2 linked regions of the Natronosporangium hydrolyticum genome follow. The protein of the gene in region 1 binds, or shares a complex with, the protein of each later gene. Links are inferred from orthologs where the notes say so. Each region holds a gene or a part of one and is shown in the gene's direction. Other genes may lie near its edges.

Region 1 (7,035 bases):
CATCGCGCAGTTCAAGCTGCGGGAGGGCATGCCGATCGGCGCGAAGGTGACCCTACGTGGCGACCGGATGTGGGAGTTCCTTGACCGGCTGCTCTCCATCGCGCTGCCCCGGATCCGCGACTTCCGCGGGCTGGACGGGCGGAAGCTGGACGGCAGCGGCAACTACACCTTCGGTCTGACCGAGCAGTCGGTGTTCCACGAGATCGATCAGGATAAGATCGATCAGGTGCGGGGGATGGACATCACCCTGGTCACCAGCGCCACCACCGACGACGAGGGTCGGGCACTGCTCAAGCTGCTTGGCTTCCCGTTCAAGGAGAACTGACAGAGATGGCGAAGAAAGCACTGGTCAACAAGGCCAACGCGAAGCCGAAGTTCGCGGTCCGGGCCTACACGCGCTGCCAGAGGTGCGGTCGCCCCAAGGCGGTCTACCGCAAGTTCGGCCTGTGCCGGATCTGTATCCGGAGCATGGCCCACCGCGGTGAGCTGCCCGGGGTGTCCAAGGCTTCCTGGTAACCATCGATCTTCGCTGCAGGCCCCACCGGTGGCACCGGCGGGGAACCGGAGCGAGAAAGGCAGAATCCACTCATGACCATGACCGACCCGATCGCAGACATGCTGACGCGTCTGCGTAACGGCAACCAGGCGTACCACGATCAGGTGATCATGCCCTACTCGAAGCTCAAGGCGAACATCGCCGAGGTGCTGAAGTCAGAGGGCTATGTCGCCTCGTGGCAGGTCCAGGAGCCGCAAGATGGCCAGGTCAGCCGGCAGCTGGTGCTAGAGCTGAAGTATGGCCAGCACCGCGAGCGCAGCCTGGCGGGCCTGCGTCGGGTCTCCAAGCCGGGCCTTCGGGTGTACGCCAAGTCGGGGGAGCTGCCCCGGGTGCTCGGGGGCCTCGGGGTCGCCATCATCTCGACATCCCAGGGGCTGCTGACCGACCGGCAGGCCCGTAAGCGCGGGGTGGGCGGGGAAGTCCTCGCCTACGTCTGGTGAGGAGGAGCCGCTGTGTCGCGTATCGGACGTAGGTCGATCCCGGTGCCCGCCGGGGTCGAGGTCACCATTGATGACCGGACCGTGCAAGTGAAGGGCCCGAAGGGCGAGCTGTCCCACACCGTCGCCGAGAGCATCTCGGTCGACCGGGCGGAGGACGGCACGCTGGCGGTGACCCGCGCCACCGACGAGCGTAAGGCCAGGGAACTCCATGGCCTGTCGCGGACGTTGGTAGCTAACATGATCGTGGGCGTCACCGACGGTTACCGGAAGACGTTGGAGATCAACGGCACCGGTTACCGGGTGACCGCCAAAGGCAAAGACCTCGAGTTCGCCCTTGGCTTCTCGCACCCAGTGGTGGTCACACCGCCGGAGGGGATCGAGTTCACCGTGGAGCGGCCGACCCTGTTCCACGTCGCCGGCATCGACAAGCAGCTGGTGGGTGAGGTCGCAGCCAACATCCGCAAGCTCCGGCCGCCGGAGCCGTACAAGGGCAAGGGCGTGAAGTACGCCGACGAGGTGATTCGGCGCAAGGCCGGGAAGGCAGGTAAGAAGTGAGCGCCACGCTGTTGAAGCGGCGCGGCAGCGCCGGGGTCGCCGGGCAGCGTTCGGTGGCTCGCGCTCGGCGGCACTTCCGGGGCCGCAAGCAGATCACCGGGACCCCAAGCCGCCCGCGGCTGGTGGTCACCCGCTCGCTGCGGCACATCGTCGCGCAGGTCGTCGACGACACCAAGGGCCACACGATCGCCTCCGCCTCGACCATGGATCCGTCGCTGCGGGGGACCTCCGGGTCCAAGAGCGAGCTGGCCACCAAGGTGGGCACGTTGCTTGCGGAGCGGGCGACCGAGGCCGGAATCACCGAGGTGATCTTCGACCGCGGCGGCAACACCTACGCCGGCCGCATCGCCGCACTCGCCGATGCCGCCCGCGCTGGCGGGCTGAGGTTCTAGGCGTGGGCACCGGGTTCCAGACGTTCGAGACACGGGTTTGAGGAAGGTACGACTAATGGCAGGTCCGCAGCGCGGCACGGGCGGCTCGGCGACCAGCGAGGGTGGCCGGGACGGTCGCCGGGAGGGCCGCCGCGATCGCCGGGACGGCGGCCGGGGCGCCCCCGCCGAGAAGAGCACTCACCTGGAGCGGGTGGTCACCATCAACCGGGTGGCCAAGGTCCACCAGGGTGGTCGCCGGTTCAGCTTCACCGCCCTGGTGGTGGTAGGCGACGGCGACGGGACGGTCGGCGTCGGCTACGGCAAGGCCAAGGAGGTCCCGGCGGCGATCGCCAAGGGGGTCGAGGAGGCGAAGAAGCACTTCTTCAAGGTCCCCCGGATCGCCGGTACCATCCCGCACCCGGTGCAGGGTGAGGAGGCGGCCGGGGTGGTTCTGCTGAAGCCCGCCAGCGGTGGTACCGGTGTGATCGCCGGTGGCCCGGTCCGCGCGGTGCTGGAGTGTGCCGGCATCCACGACGTGCTCTCGAAGAGCCTCGGCTCCTCGAACCCGATCAACATTGTGCACGCCACGGTCGCGGCGCTGCGGCAGCTGGAGCCGCCGGAGGCGGTTGCGGCGCGGCGGGGCCTGCCGGTCGAGGAGGTGGCGCCGGCGGCGATGCTGGCTGCGCAGGCTGCGGCCCAGCCACAGACCGGCGGCCAGTCAGACGCGTCCGGCGGCGGCCGTCAGGGCAACAACTCGTCCGTGAACACAGCGGTCTGAGCGCAGGGAGAGACTGACGATGGCGCGGCTGAAGGTGACCCAGGTGCGGTCCGCGATCGGGCGTAAGCCCAACCAGCGGGAGACGTTGCGCAGCCTGGGGCTGAAGCACATCAACCATGAGGTGGTTAAGGAAGACCGCCCGGAGATCCGAGGGATGATCTTCACGGTCAGTCACCTCGTGCAGGTCGAGGAGGTGGAGTAGGGATGACGATCAAGGTGCATCACCTACGGCCGGCGCCCGGTGCCAAGACCGACAAGATCCGGGTCGGTCGGGGCGAGGGCTCGAAGGGTAAGACCGCCGGTCGGGGCACCAAGGGCTCGAAGGCCCGGAAGCAGGTGCCGGCCAGCTTCGAGGGCGGCCAGACCCCGATTCACATGCGGCTACCCAAGATGAAGGGGTTCCGCAACCGGTTCAAAATCAGCTATCAGGTGGTAAACCTGGACAAGCTGGCGGAGCTGTTCCCGTCCGGCGGCACGGTGGGGCCGGACGAGTTGGTACAGGCCGGGGCGGTTCGGAAGAACCAGCCGGTCAAGGTACTTGGGGACGGGGACCTCAACGGGGTGAAGATCGAGGTCACGGCGCACGCGTTCAGCGGCGCCGCCCGCGAGAAGATCACCGCTGCGGGGGGGAGCACGACACTGGTCGGCCGTGGGGGCGGCTCGGACTAAGTGGGTGAGGGTGTACTCATCCGAACTAACTGTTAGCATCCGTCCAGACGCCCCCTCGCCCTAGCCTGGGCGGGCCTCGCGCAGGAGGAAGAAGCTTGCTCTCGGCCTTTATCAACGCGTTCCGTACGCCCGACCTGCGCAAGAAGATCCTGTTCACGATCTTCATCGTGGGTATCTACCGACTGGGTGCCAACGTGCCCAGTCCGGGCGTCTCGTATGACCGGGTGCAATCCTGCGTGGAGGCTGCGGAGGCGCAGGAAGAGGGGGGGATGGGTGTCTTCACCCTCCTCAATCTCTTCTCAGGTGGTGCGCTGCTCCAGCTGTCGGTCTTTGCGCTGGGCATCATGCCCTACATCACGGCATCGATCATCATGCAGCTGTTGCGGGTGGTCATCCCGAGGTTGGAGATGCTCCAGAAAGAGGGGCAGTCCGGCCAGGCCAAGATCACACAGTACACGCGCTATCTGACCCTCGGGCTGGCGGTGCTGCAGTCCTCGGCGTTCGTCGCATTGGCGCAGTCGGGACAGTTGTTCGGTAACGTCACCTGTCCCGACGTCATCCCCGGCCAGATCGACACCGGCATCTCCGACTGGATCGTGGTGAGCACCCTGGTGATCACCATGACCGCCGGCACCGGTGTGATCATGTGGCTGGGTGAGCTGATCACCGACCGGGGGATCGGCAACGGGATGTCGACGCTGATCTTCGTCTCGATCGCCGCTCAGCTCCCCACCGAGGGTTGGCGGATCCAGCAGACCCAGGGCCCGGGGCCGTTCATCGCGTTGCTCGGGGTCGCGGTCCTGATCATCACCGCGGTCGTCTTCATGGAGCTCGGCCAGCGCCGGATTCCGGTGCAGTACGCCAAGCGCATGATCGGTCGCCGGATGTATGGCAACACCTCGACGTACATCCCGCTGAAGATCAACCAGGCGGGTGTCATCCCGGTCATCTTCGCGTCGTCGATCCTCTACCTGCCGCAGCTCGGCCTGCAGTTCGCGGAGTCGGAAGACCCGGGCCCGGTGTACCGCTGGGTGGAGCAGAACATCGCGCTGCCGACCAGCCCGATCTACATCGTCACGTACGTCTTGATGATCATCTTCTTCACCTACTTCTACGTCTCGATCACGTTCAACCCGAACGACGTGGCAGACAACATGAAGAAGTACGGCGGGTTCGTGCCGGGCATCCGACCCGGGAAACCGACCGCAGAGTACCTGGACTTCGTGCTCTCCCGGATCACCCTCGCCGGCTCGCTGTACCTAGCGGCGGTGGCGGTGCTACCAAACTTCTTCTTCATCTACCTGGACAGCGATCAGTTCATCAACTTCCCGTTCGGTGGGACAGCAGTGCTGATCATGGTCGGCGTGGGTCTGGAGTCGGTGAAGCAGATCGAGAGCCAGCTCATGCAGCGGAACTACGAAGGGTTCTTGCGCTAACGATGGTGGGGCAACGGGCGTACCGTTGTTTGATCATCCGAGCAGCTGGGAGGGCGCGTGAGACTCGTACTGGTCGGGCCTCCTGGGGCGGGTAAAGGGACGCAGGCGGAGTTCATCGCCGCGCACTTGGCCGTCCCGAAGATCTCGACCGGCGACATCTTCCGCGACAACGTGGCACGCGGTACTGAACTCGGAGTTCAGGCTCGCAGCTACATGGACGCCGGGCAGCTGGTGCCGGACGAGGTAACCATCAATATGGTCCGAGACCGGCTAGCCGAGCCCGACGCTGGTGACGGGTTTCTGCTCGACGGGTTTCCCCGCACCGTGCCGCAGGCCTCAGCCCTCGACAAGCTGGTGGCCGATCTGGGCGCCGGGCTGGAAGTGGTACTGGAGCTCGTCGTGGACGACGACGAGGTGATCCGGCGCCTCTCCGGCCGGCGTACCTGCCGCGGCTGCGGCAAGATCTGGCATGTCGAGTTCGACCCACCGGTTCGGGAGGGTAGCTGCGACCGCTGCGGTGGCCAGCTCTTCCAACGAGACGACGACAAGGCGGAGACGGTCGCGGAGCGGCTGCGGGTCTACGCTCGCGACACGGCGCCGCTGGTCGACTACTACGGTGCGCAGGGCAGGCTGGTCGGGATCGACGCCACCGGGCCGGTTGAGGATGTGACCTTGCGAGCGATCGACGCGCTGCGGTCGTACGGCGGCTAGTCGGGGTCCTGGTGTTCAGACTTCGTGAGCGTCCGCTCGACATCGAGTACAAGACGCCTGAACAGATCGCCTCGATGCGGGCCGCCGGCCTGGTCGTCGCGGACGCGTTGGCGGCCACCCGGGCGGCGGTGGCGCCCGGGGTGTCTACCGCCGAGTTGGACGCGGTCGCCGAGCAGACAATCCGGGATGCCGGCGCGGTGCCCTCTTTTCAGGGTTACTACGGGTTCCCGGCGTCGATCTGCGCGTCGGTCAACGCCGAGGTGGTGCATGGGATCCCCAGCCCGGACACGGTGCTCCGGGAGGGCGACGTCATCTCGATCGACTGCGGGGCGATCGTGTCGGGCTGGCACGGCGACGCCGCGATCACCGTCCCGGTGGGCGAGGTGGACCCGGCGCTGCTGCGGCTGGCGGAGGTGGCCGAGGAGGCGATGTGGGCGGGCATAGCCGCGGCCGCACGCGCGGTCCGCGCCGGCTCGGGCCGGCTCACCGACATCTCCCACACCGTCGAACGGGAGGTCCGTCGGCGACGCCCGAGCCGATGGCGCCGGTACGGCATCGTCACCGGCTACGGCGGCCATGGGATCGGTACCGAGATGCATCAGGATCCGCACCTGCTCAATTACGGCCGGCCCGGCCGTGGGCCCGGCCTGGTGCCGGGCCTGGTGTTGGCGATCGAGCCGATGCTGACGATGGGCCGCCCGCGTACCGCCGAACTCGACGACGGTTGGACGGTAGTGACCGTGGACGGCTCCTCGGCTGTGCACGTGGAGCACACGTTCGCGCTGCTCGAGGACGGGGCATGGGTGCTCACGGCAGCCGACGGTGGTGCCGCGAGACTGGGTTCGCTGCTGGCGACGCTGCCCACGGAGCGTTGACCCGCAGCTGTCCACCTAGATCGGGTCTCATTCGGCTTGGTGGGGTGAGTGGTGCCTGATTTGCCGTAGACAACCTGATTGTCGTCCCAGTTGATCACCACTCGCCCCACCAAGCGGGCCGATGAGCTGAGGGCACCCGAGCGTTGAGGGCACCCGAGTGCAAGGTCCAGCTCGGTCTCGCCGCGGCGGCAGCGATGGCGTAGAGGTGCGCAGAGCAAAGGCTCAAGCAGCGGGGCTGGTCAGCGGGTGCCGGGTGGCGGGCGAGATCTCCGGACACGTGGCATGCTTACTAGCGTGAATGGTGGCACGGGCCGGGAGCAGATGCGGGCCGCCGACGTCGACCGGGAGCGGTTCGCCGCCCGGGTGCGGCAGGCGTTGGACGAGGGCCGGTTGACCCTCGACGAACTCGACGAGCGGCTCCGGCATATCTACGCGGCGAAGACCTTCGGCGACCTGCATCAGGTGGTGGCGGATCTCCCCGCGGTGGCGCCGACCGAGCGTTCAGAGGTGGCCCCGTCGCCGTCACAGGTGCCCCCCTCGCGGATCGAGGAGAACCCAAAACTCCCGGGCTGGCTGTCGCTGTCGTGGCGGCTGTGGCTGGTCGCGGTCGCGGTCAACCTGGTGATCTGGTTCCTGGTCAGCCT
Region 2 (7,589 bases), 3.7 Mb from region 1 along the record:
GGGGCGACCCGGAGCTGGAGCTGCGGATCGAGGACCGGGTTCAGCACGCCCGGGTGCGCGCTCAGGTGCCGCCGGCCGACCCGACGCGGTTCGTGCTGCTCGACGGGGCGGTCCGGGCCTACAGTAGCGACCGGGCGCGGCAGCCGGCGGTCCTCACCGACGAGGTCAATTTCGGGGTTCAGGCAGCTGCCCTGACCGCTGGCGGTGATCTCGCGGCGCTGGTCCGCGGCGCCGGTGAGGGGCAGCAACGGGTCACAGTCTTGGAGTCCAGCGGCGACGACGCGCCCCGCGAGACCGACACCGGCCTGGTCGCCGGGGAGTTCGGACAGCCGGTGTGGGTCGGCGCCGGCGACGCCGCCACCGGCCTGGTCGCCGCCGACGGTGAGCTGCATCGCTTCACTGTGACCGGCGAGTCGACGGTGGTCGCGATCTCGGGGCTGGCTGGGCCGATCACCGCGGTAGCGCTGGCGCCAGAGCAGCGCCGACTGGCGCTGGTCGCCGGTGACCAGCTGTACGTCGCGCAGCTGCGGGTCGACGCCGAGTCGGTGACGGTGCAGGCGGCGCGGAGGTTGCCGACGACCGTGACCCAGCTCGCCGGGGTCGCCTTCACCCACGAGAATCAACTGGTGGTGGCGGGGGAGACCGACGGCCGGGTGGGGCTGCACCGGTTGAGCGCCGATGGGGCGGTCGAGGAGCCGTTGCACGATCTGAGCAACGCCACCGTCACCGCGCTGGTGGCGCATCCGGCGGCCGACGCTACCGCGGTGCCGAGGTTGATGTATGAGGCGAACGGGCAGGCGTACACCTTCGCCGGGGTGCCGAGCCTGATCCGGCCGGTCGATCTGCTGGATGCGCCGGATGAGCCGGACTCTCCGCCCCGGGCCCCGTTCTTCCTGGGGTGACGGTGGCGCCCCGGGGAGTCGCCGGGCCGCGGGTGGGCATGTTCGCCGCCGCGGTGGAGCTGTTGCTGCCGGGCGGTTGTGCGGGGTGCGGGCAGGCCCGGTCGGGGCTGCGGTACGGGGTCTGCGCGGAGTGCGTCGCGATGGTGGCTGGGGCGGTCCCCGGCCCCACCCGGCCGGAGCCGGCGCCGAGCGGGTTCCCGCCGTGCTGGGCGCTCGCTGACTACGACGGGGTGCTCGGCGAGCTGCTCGTGGCGTACAAGGATCGGGGGCGGCACCGGCTGGCGCGGCCGTTGGGCCGGCTGCTCGCCGCTGTGGTCGCGGCGGCGGCCTCGGCCTGGGAGTCGGCTTCGGCGGCGGTCTCAGCCTCGGCTCCGGCGGCGGGCGGGGTGGTGCTGGTGCCGATCCCGGATACGCCGGCTGCGGCGCGGGCCCGGCACGGCGACCACCTGTATCGGCTGGCCCGTGTGGCGGGGCGGGAATTACGCCGGGCCGGGGTGCCGGCGGTGGTGGCAAGGCCGCTGCGGGCGCTGCCCCGGCCCGATTCGGCGGGCCTGGACCATCGGCAGCGGGCCGCGACGGCGCAGGCCACGCTGCGGCTGCGGCGCTGGTCGGCGGCGGGGCTCCAGCGCCACCTGACTCGTACCCGGGCGGCGGTGGTGCTGCTCGATGATGTGGTCACCACCGGCGCCACCTTGGCTGCCGCGACCGCCAGGCTGGCGGCGGCGGATACCCCGGTGTCGGTGGCGGCGGTGCTCGCCGCCACCCAGCGGCGCTATCCGCTGCCGGGTGGGGTGTCCTCGAATGGACGACGTGGTTGGTGAACCCGGCAGGGGTTCGACTATTCTGTTGTGACTTCGTACGGCTCGTACCACTGAGGGCATGATGCGCAGACAGTCCCATCGGCCGCTGGGGGTGACGCGGCGCGCTTCAAGCGCTAGCGTCAGACTTCTAGGAACGCTTGGCCGCTGCCTCCGCAGTGCCTGCGGAGTAACGAGGAGCATGGGGAGGTAAGGCGTGGATATCGTCGTCAAAGGCCGCAACGTCGAGGTGCCGGAGCACTACCGCGAGCATGTCGCGGAGAAGATCGACAAGGTGGCCCGGCTCGATCGCAAAATCATCAGCATCGATGTTGAGCTGCTGCACGAGAAGAACCCCCGGCAGCAGGGCCACTGCCAGCGAGTCGAGATCACCTGCCGGTCACGTGGCCCGGTGGTGCGGGCTGAGGCCGCGGCGCGGGATTTCTACTCCGCGCTCGACGAAGCCGTCAACAAGCTCTATACCCGGCTCCGGCGGGCAGCTGACCGACGCCGGGTTCACCGGGGGCCGGGGCGTACCCCGACCTCGGTGGCCGAAGCGACCGCCAATCTCCCCACCGACCTGACGAAGGCGTTCGAGCCGGCGCCGTCGGTCGAGGTCGCCGGTCTCTCGGAGTCGGCCGCCTCCGCGGTCGAGGCCGCAGTCGCCGCGGCGGAGGCCGATGACCAGCCGTGGCACATCGTCCGGGAGAAGGAGCACTCCGCCGTCCCGATGACGATCGACGACGCCCTGTTCCAGATGGAGCTGCTGGGGCACGACTTCTATCTGTTCCTGGATAAGGAGTCCGGCCGGGCCAGCGTGGTCTACCGCCGGCATGCTTATGACTATGGCGTGATGAGTCTCGCTGAACCGACGGAGTAACTCACCGCGACCGGGGTGCGGACGGGCGGAGGTTCCGCCTACGATGGTTGCTCAGACCGTCTAGGGGAGCGCTGAAGACCCGTGCCCATACTTGAAAAGATCCTCAATGCTGGTGAGGGGCGGCAGGTTCGTCGGCTCAAGAAGGTCGCCGATGCCGTCAACTCGATCGAGGACGACTACACCGACCTGAGCGACGCCGAGCTGCAGGCGCTGACCGACCAGTATCGTGAGCGGCTGGCCGACGGCGAGAGCTTGGACGACCTGCTGCCGGAGGCGTTCGCGACCGCCCGGGAGGCGGCGCGCCGGGTGCTGGGGCAGCGAGCCTACGACGTCCAGGTCATGGGCGGGGCGGCGCTGCACTACGGCAACATCGCGGAGATGAAGACCGGTGAGGGTAAGACCCTCACCGGTGTCCTCCCGGCGTACCTGAACGCGCTCGCCGGCAAGGGTGTCCATCTGGTGACGGTGAACGACTACCTCGCCAGCCGGGACGCCGAGTGGATGGGCCAGGTCCACCGCTTCCTCGGGCTGACGGTGGGCGCGGTGCTGCCCGGCCAGACCTCGGCCGACCACAAGGCGGCCTATGAGTGCGACATCACCTACGGCACCAACAACGAGTTCGGCTTCGACTATCTGCGTGACAACATGGCGATGTCGGCCGGCCAGCTGGTCCAGCGCGGACACTTCTTCGCGATCGTCGACGAGGTCGACTCGATCCTGATCGACGAGGCCCGGACGCCGCTGATCATCTCGGGTCCGGCGGAGCACTCCCAGCGGTGGTACCCGGAGTTCGCGCAGATCGTGGCGCGGATGCAGCGGGGCACCGAGGGCGGCGGCGACTACGAGGTGGACGAGGCGAAGCGGACGGTCGCGATCACCGAGCGCGGGGTCGCCAAGGTGGAGGACCGGCTCGGCATCGAGAACCTTTACGAGCCGGTCAACACACCGTTGGTCGGCTATCTCAACAACGCCATCAAGGCTAAGGAGCTGTACCGCAAAGACAAGGAGTACATCGTCAACAGTGACGGTGAGGTCCTGATCGTCGACGAGTTCACCGGCCGGGTGCTCGCCGGGAGGCGGTTCAGCGAGGGGATGCACCAGGCGATCGAGGCCAAAGAGGGCGTCAAGATCAAGCAGGAGAACCAGACCCTCGCTACGATCACGCTCCAGAACTACTTCCGGCTCTACGACAAGCTCGCCGGCATGACCGGTACCGCCCAGACCGAGGCGAGCGAGTTCAACAAGGTCTACGACGTCGGGGTCATCACCATCCCGACCCACCTGCCGATGGTCCGGCTGGACAAAGCCGATGTGATCTACAAGACCGAGAAGGCCAAGTTCGAGGCGCTGGTGGAGGACATCGTCGAGCGCCACCAGCTGGGCCAGCCGGTGCTCGTCGGCACCACCTCGGTCGACAAGTCCGAGATCCTGGCGACGATGCTCAAGCGGCGGGGCATTCCGCACAACGTGCTGAACGCCAAGTTCCACGCCAAAGAAGCCGAGTTTGTGGCGCAGGCCGGCCGTAAGGGCGCGGTCACCGTCGCCACCAACATGGCCGGGCGAGGCACCGACATTCTGCTCGGCGGCAACCCGGAGTACCTCGCCGCGGCCGAGCTGCGCCAGCAGGGGTTCGACCCGGTGGAGCAGCCGGAAGAGTACGCCAAGGCGCTGGAGACCGGCGTCGCCAAGTGGCGGCAGGTCTGTGACGGCGAGGGCGAGGAGGTGGTCGCCGCAGGTGGTCTGTACGTCCTGGGCACTGAGCGACACGACGCCCGGCGGATCGACAACCAGCTGCGTGGCCGGGCCGGGCGGCAGGGTGACCCGGGTGAGTCGCGGTTCTACCTGTCGCTACAGGACGATCTGATGCGCCGCTTCCGGGCCAGCGCGGTCGAGTCGGTGATGGAGCGCCTCAACATCCCCGACGATGTGCCGATCGAGTCGAAGATGGTCTCCCGGCAGATCAAGAGCGCGCAGACCCAGATCGAAGGCCAGAACGCCGAGATCCGGAAGAACGTCCTCAAGTACGACGAGGTGCTCAATCAGCAGCGCCAGGTGGTCTACGCCGAGCGTAAGCGGGTGCTCGACGGGGAGGACCTGCGGGACCAGGTCCGGCACATGCTTGAGGACGTGGTCGGTGACTACATCAGCGGCGCCACCAACGAGGGGTACGCCGAGGACTGGGACCTCGATCAGCTGTGGAGTGCGCTCAAACAGCTGTACCCGGTCGGGCTGACCATCGACGAGCTGCTCGAAGAGGTGGACGGTGACCGTTCCGCCCTGGAGGTCGACCAGCTGCGGTCGCGACTGCTCGCGGATGTGATGGCCGCCTACGAGCGGCGCGAGGAAGAGCTCGGCGAGGCGACGGTCCGCGAGGTCGAGCGGCAGGTCGTGCTCAGCGTGATCGACCGCAAGTGGCGCGAGCACCTCTACGAGATGGATTACCTCAAGGAGGGCATCGGGCTGCGGCAGTACGCGCAGCGCAACCCGGTCGTGGAGTACCAGCGCGAGGGCTTTGCGATGTTCCAGACCATGCTGGAGGGGATCAAGGAGGAGTCCGTCCGGTTGCTGTTCAACGCGGAGGTGCGGGTGCAGCAGCCGGAGGCGGAGGCAGCGGCCACCCCGACCCAGCCGGCGGCCAAGCCAGCGATGCCGCTGCCGGTGGGTCAATCCCCGGTGGAGGTCCGTGCCCGCGGGCTGCGGCCGGCGCAGGCGCAGCCACAGAACCTTCAGTATTCCGCGCCGACGGTCGATGGCGAAGCCGGCTCCGGCGGGGTCACCACCGAGCGGGAGTCCGACCGTCCCGCCGCCCCGGCGCTCGGCCTCGGCCGCGGGCCGCAGGTCGGCGCGGGTCCGGCGATCGGGGCGGCTACCGCCGGCCGAGCCGCCGAGTCGCAGCAGCCGAACCGCTCCGGCGACAACCGCGGGGCCGCCGACCGGTCCGGAGGCCGGTCGGGCGCGGCCCGGCAGCAGGCGCCCGGCCAGGCCGTCGGGTCGGCGCCGTCCCGGAACGCGCCCTGCCCCTGCGGCTCCGGCAAGAAGTACAAGCGCTGCCACGGTGCTCCCGCCGGGGGCGCCTGACCGGGTCACAGCAGCTGCGCTGCACCGGGTCACAGCAGCTGCGCTGCGGTGCACAACCAACGGTCCTGGGTCTGCTCCAGCCGAAAGGCGAGCGCCCAGGACCGTTCGTCCCGCGCCTGCGGCCCGACCCGGGCACCCACCACGACCGCTAACTCGGCGACGCCGGGGCGGGGCTCGCAGGTGCGCATCTGCCGGACCTTCACCAGGCTTTCCCGGCGAGGGCTGGCGCGCTGCGGAGACACCGTTCGCCGCAGCCGGCGTACCGCCTGAGTCATCGCCGCGATCACCTCGGGGGCGGCGAGCGGATGGGTCACCGCCCGCAGGTGGTTGACCGCCCGGTAGCCGTTGAGAATCTCCAGGCAGGTGTTGACGAAGCGGACCGCCGCGGCGGTCGTGGCAGGCGCGGCCGCGGTGGGAGACCGCCGATCAGCCGAGCCGCCGCTGGCGCCGGCCGGACCGCTGGTGCCCGCCGGCGCCAGCGGTTGGGGGGCGGCGAGCATCGGCTGCGAAGCCCCGGCGCTGCGCCAGTCGGTGGTCGCCTGATCGTCGAAGGGCGGATCGTAGGTGGGGGCGGCGCGCAGTCGGAGCTGTGGCGGTGTCGCCAGGGTCGGTCGCATGCTGCCCTCCCGGTGGCCATTTCGTCGCAGTGCGTCGTGGCTGCCGACAATAGCGACCGATGTCAACTATTCGATCTAGGTCGAGCGACGGCCGGTCGTCGCCGCCGCTCGTGATCTACTGGGGCCATGACCGGTCCCCCGATCCGTGCCTACCTACCGGGTACCTTCGCCGTCCTCGCGACGCTGCGTCGGCAGCGGGAACTGCCCCCCGGGGCGGCGTACGCGGTCACCGCCGGGCTGCGGGCGGAAGCCCCCGGCGAAGACGACGAGACGCTGGAGTACGAGGCGTTCTGCCGGGCCGCGGACGCCTCGTTGGCGCTGTTGCGGGGCGGGCACACGGCACCCCGTCGAGTGGTGATCGCGGTGGACCTCCCTGCGGCGCAGGTTGCCGGCGCGGCCGCGGCGGATGTGGCGACGGTCAACCTGGCCGGGCCGGTGCCGTTGACCAGGGTCGCGGCGATCCATGTCGACGGGGTGGCCGCCGAGCCCGCGGTGGCCGCGGCGCTCGACGCAGCCGACCCGTCCGGGACCGAACTCGATGAGGAGCTGGAGTGGTACGACGTCTCCGAACTTGATCAGTTGGTGCCGGCGGAGGCGGGTTGACCGTCGTCTTCACTCGACGCCGGGTCAGCTGCGCGCAGGGTGCGCCCGATCAGCACGGTGGCGACCACCGCACCGACCACCAGCACGATCAGCGCGCGGTTGAATCGGGCCGCGTTGAAGTAGTTCAAGACCGCCTGGTCGTCCGCGCTGGCGGCGCTGACCAGCTGGAACAGGCGGGTGCCGGCGATCCGGGTCACCGCCTCCGCGATCAGGATCAGTAGCCCGGGCAGCGCACCGGCGACCAGGAACGCGGGCCAACGCAGGTTGGGGCCGCCGACCCGCCGCAGGTAGACATATCCGACCGCGCCCGCGGCCACGCCCGCGGCGAGGGAGGCGGTCAGCGACGCCCAACCGCTCGCGGCGATCACCGACTCGGCGGTCTCACCGGCGCCGAAAAAGCTGCGGAGGTCCCCCTCGAAGATCCGTTCCAGGAGCCCGACGACGAAGACGACCAGCGCCCCGACCGCGCCGGCGGCGACGACCGCCCCTTCTCGTACCCCGGCTAGCAGGCCACCGAGCATGGCGGCGGCGGCGACCGCGCCGCTGAGTACCAGGATCGAGGGCAGGCCGTCGTACCCCAGCAGGATCGGGGTGGCGACGGCGACGCCGGTCAGCAGGCCGGCTCCGGCGCCGGTGCCGAACCGGGGCAGGCGGCGCCGGGCGGCGGCGCCGGCGAGCCGGCTCAGCAGGTTGACTGCGGTCAGCCCGACGG

Evidence for each region.
Region 2: the proteins of secY (region 1) and secA are in contact, whole or in part, in a crystal structure (PDB 3DIN), measured with the Thermotoga maritima proteins. The link is inferred for Natronosporangium hydrolyticum from one-to-one orthologs. Residues at the interface, in WP_004081795.1 of Thermotoga maritima: Glu108, Gly109, Glu110, Glu111, Ala236, Glu237, Arg238, Arg239, Ile240, Thr241, Ile242, Gln243, Tyr244, Ala245, Arg246, Arg247, Val248, Thr249, Gly250, Arg251, Arg252, Val253, Tyr254, Gly256, Ala257, Ser258, Thr259, Tyr260, Leu261, Pro262; in WP_004082002.1 of Thermotoga maritima: Glu261, Ala262, Arg263, Lys300, Ala301, Arg302, Thr303, Ile304, Ile305, Leu323, Tyr324, Asp325, Pro326, Val329, Ser330, Tyr333, Ile336, Lys340, Phe345, Val349, Glu363, Phe364, Tyr374, Ser375, Gly376, Gly377, Glu393, Ile395, Thr482, Ser483.

The regions. Positions count from the first base shown.
Region 1 is NZ_CP070499.1:880,132-887,166, forward strand. Bases 2,670-5,634 are described here. They hold secY (preprotein translocase subunit SecY), read left to right. Parts: upstream 2,670-3,464; coding sequence 3,465-4,805; downstream 4,806-5,634. Other genes in these bases: rpmD (50S ribosomal protein L30), read left to right, coding at 2,720-2,902; rplO (50S ribosomal protein L15), read left to right, coding at 2,905-3,369; JQS43_RS04080 (adenylate kinase), read left to right, coding at 4,863-5,516; map (type I methionyl aminopeptidase), read left to right, coding at 5,528-5,634. Also shown: rplE (50S ribosomal protein L5), read left to right, coding at 1-325; JQS43_RS04040 (type Z 30S ribosomal protein S14), read left to right, coding at 331-516; rpsH (30S ribosomal protein S8), read left to right, coding at 589-996; rplF (50S ribosomal protein L6), read left to right, coding at 1,009-1,551; rplR (50S ribosomal protein L18), read left to right, coding at 1,548-1,943; more of map, read left to right, coding at 5,635-6,391; JQS43_RS04090 (DUF1707 SHOCT-like domain-containing protein), read left to right, coding at 6,686-7,035. UniProt on the Escherichia coli protein: The central subunit of the protein translocation channel SecYEG. Consists of two halves formed by TMs 1-5 and 6-10.
Region 2 is NZ_CP070499.1:4,544,344-4,551,932, reverse strand. Bases 2,339-5,857 are described here. They hold secA (preprotein translocase subunit SecA), read left to right. Parts: upstream 2,339-2,660; coding sequence 2,661-5,657; downstream 5,658-5,857. Other genes in these bases: JQS43_RS20490 (Rv3235 family protein), read right to left, coding at 5,687-5,857; hpf (ribosome hibernation-promoting factor, HPF/YfiA family), read left to right, coding at 2,339-2,579. Also shown: JQS43_RS20510 (LpqB family beta-propeller domain-containing protein), read left to right, coding at 1-902; JQS43_RS20505 (ComF family protein), read left to right, coding at 941-1,723; more of hpf, read left to right, coding at 1,917-2,338; more of JQS43_RS20490, read right to left, coding at 5,858-6,274; JQS43_RS20485 (DUF6912 family protein), read left to right, coding at 6,401-6,877; JQS43_RS20480 (hypothetical protein), read right to left, coding at 6,850-7,589. UniProt on the Escherichia coli protein: Required for protein export, interacts with the SecYEG preprotein conducting channel.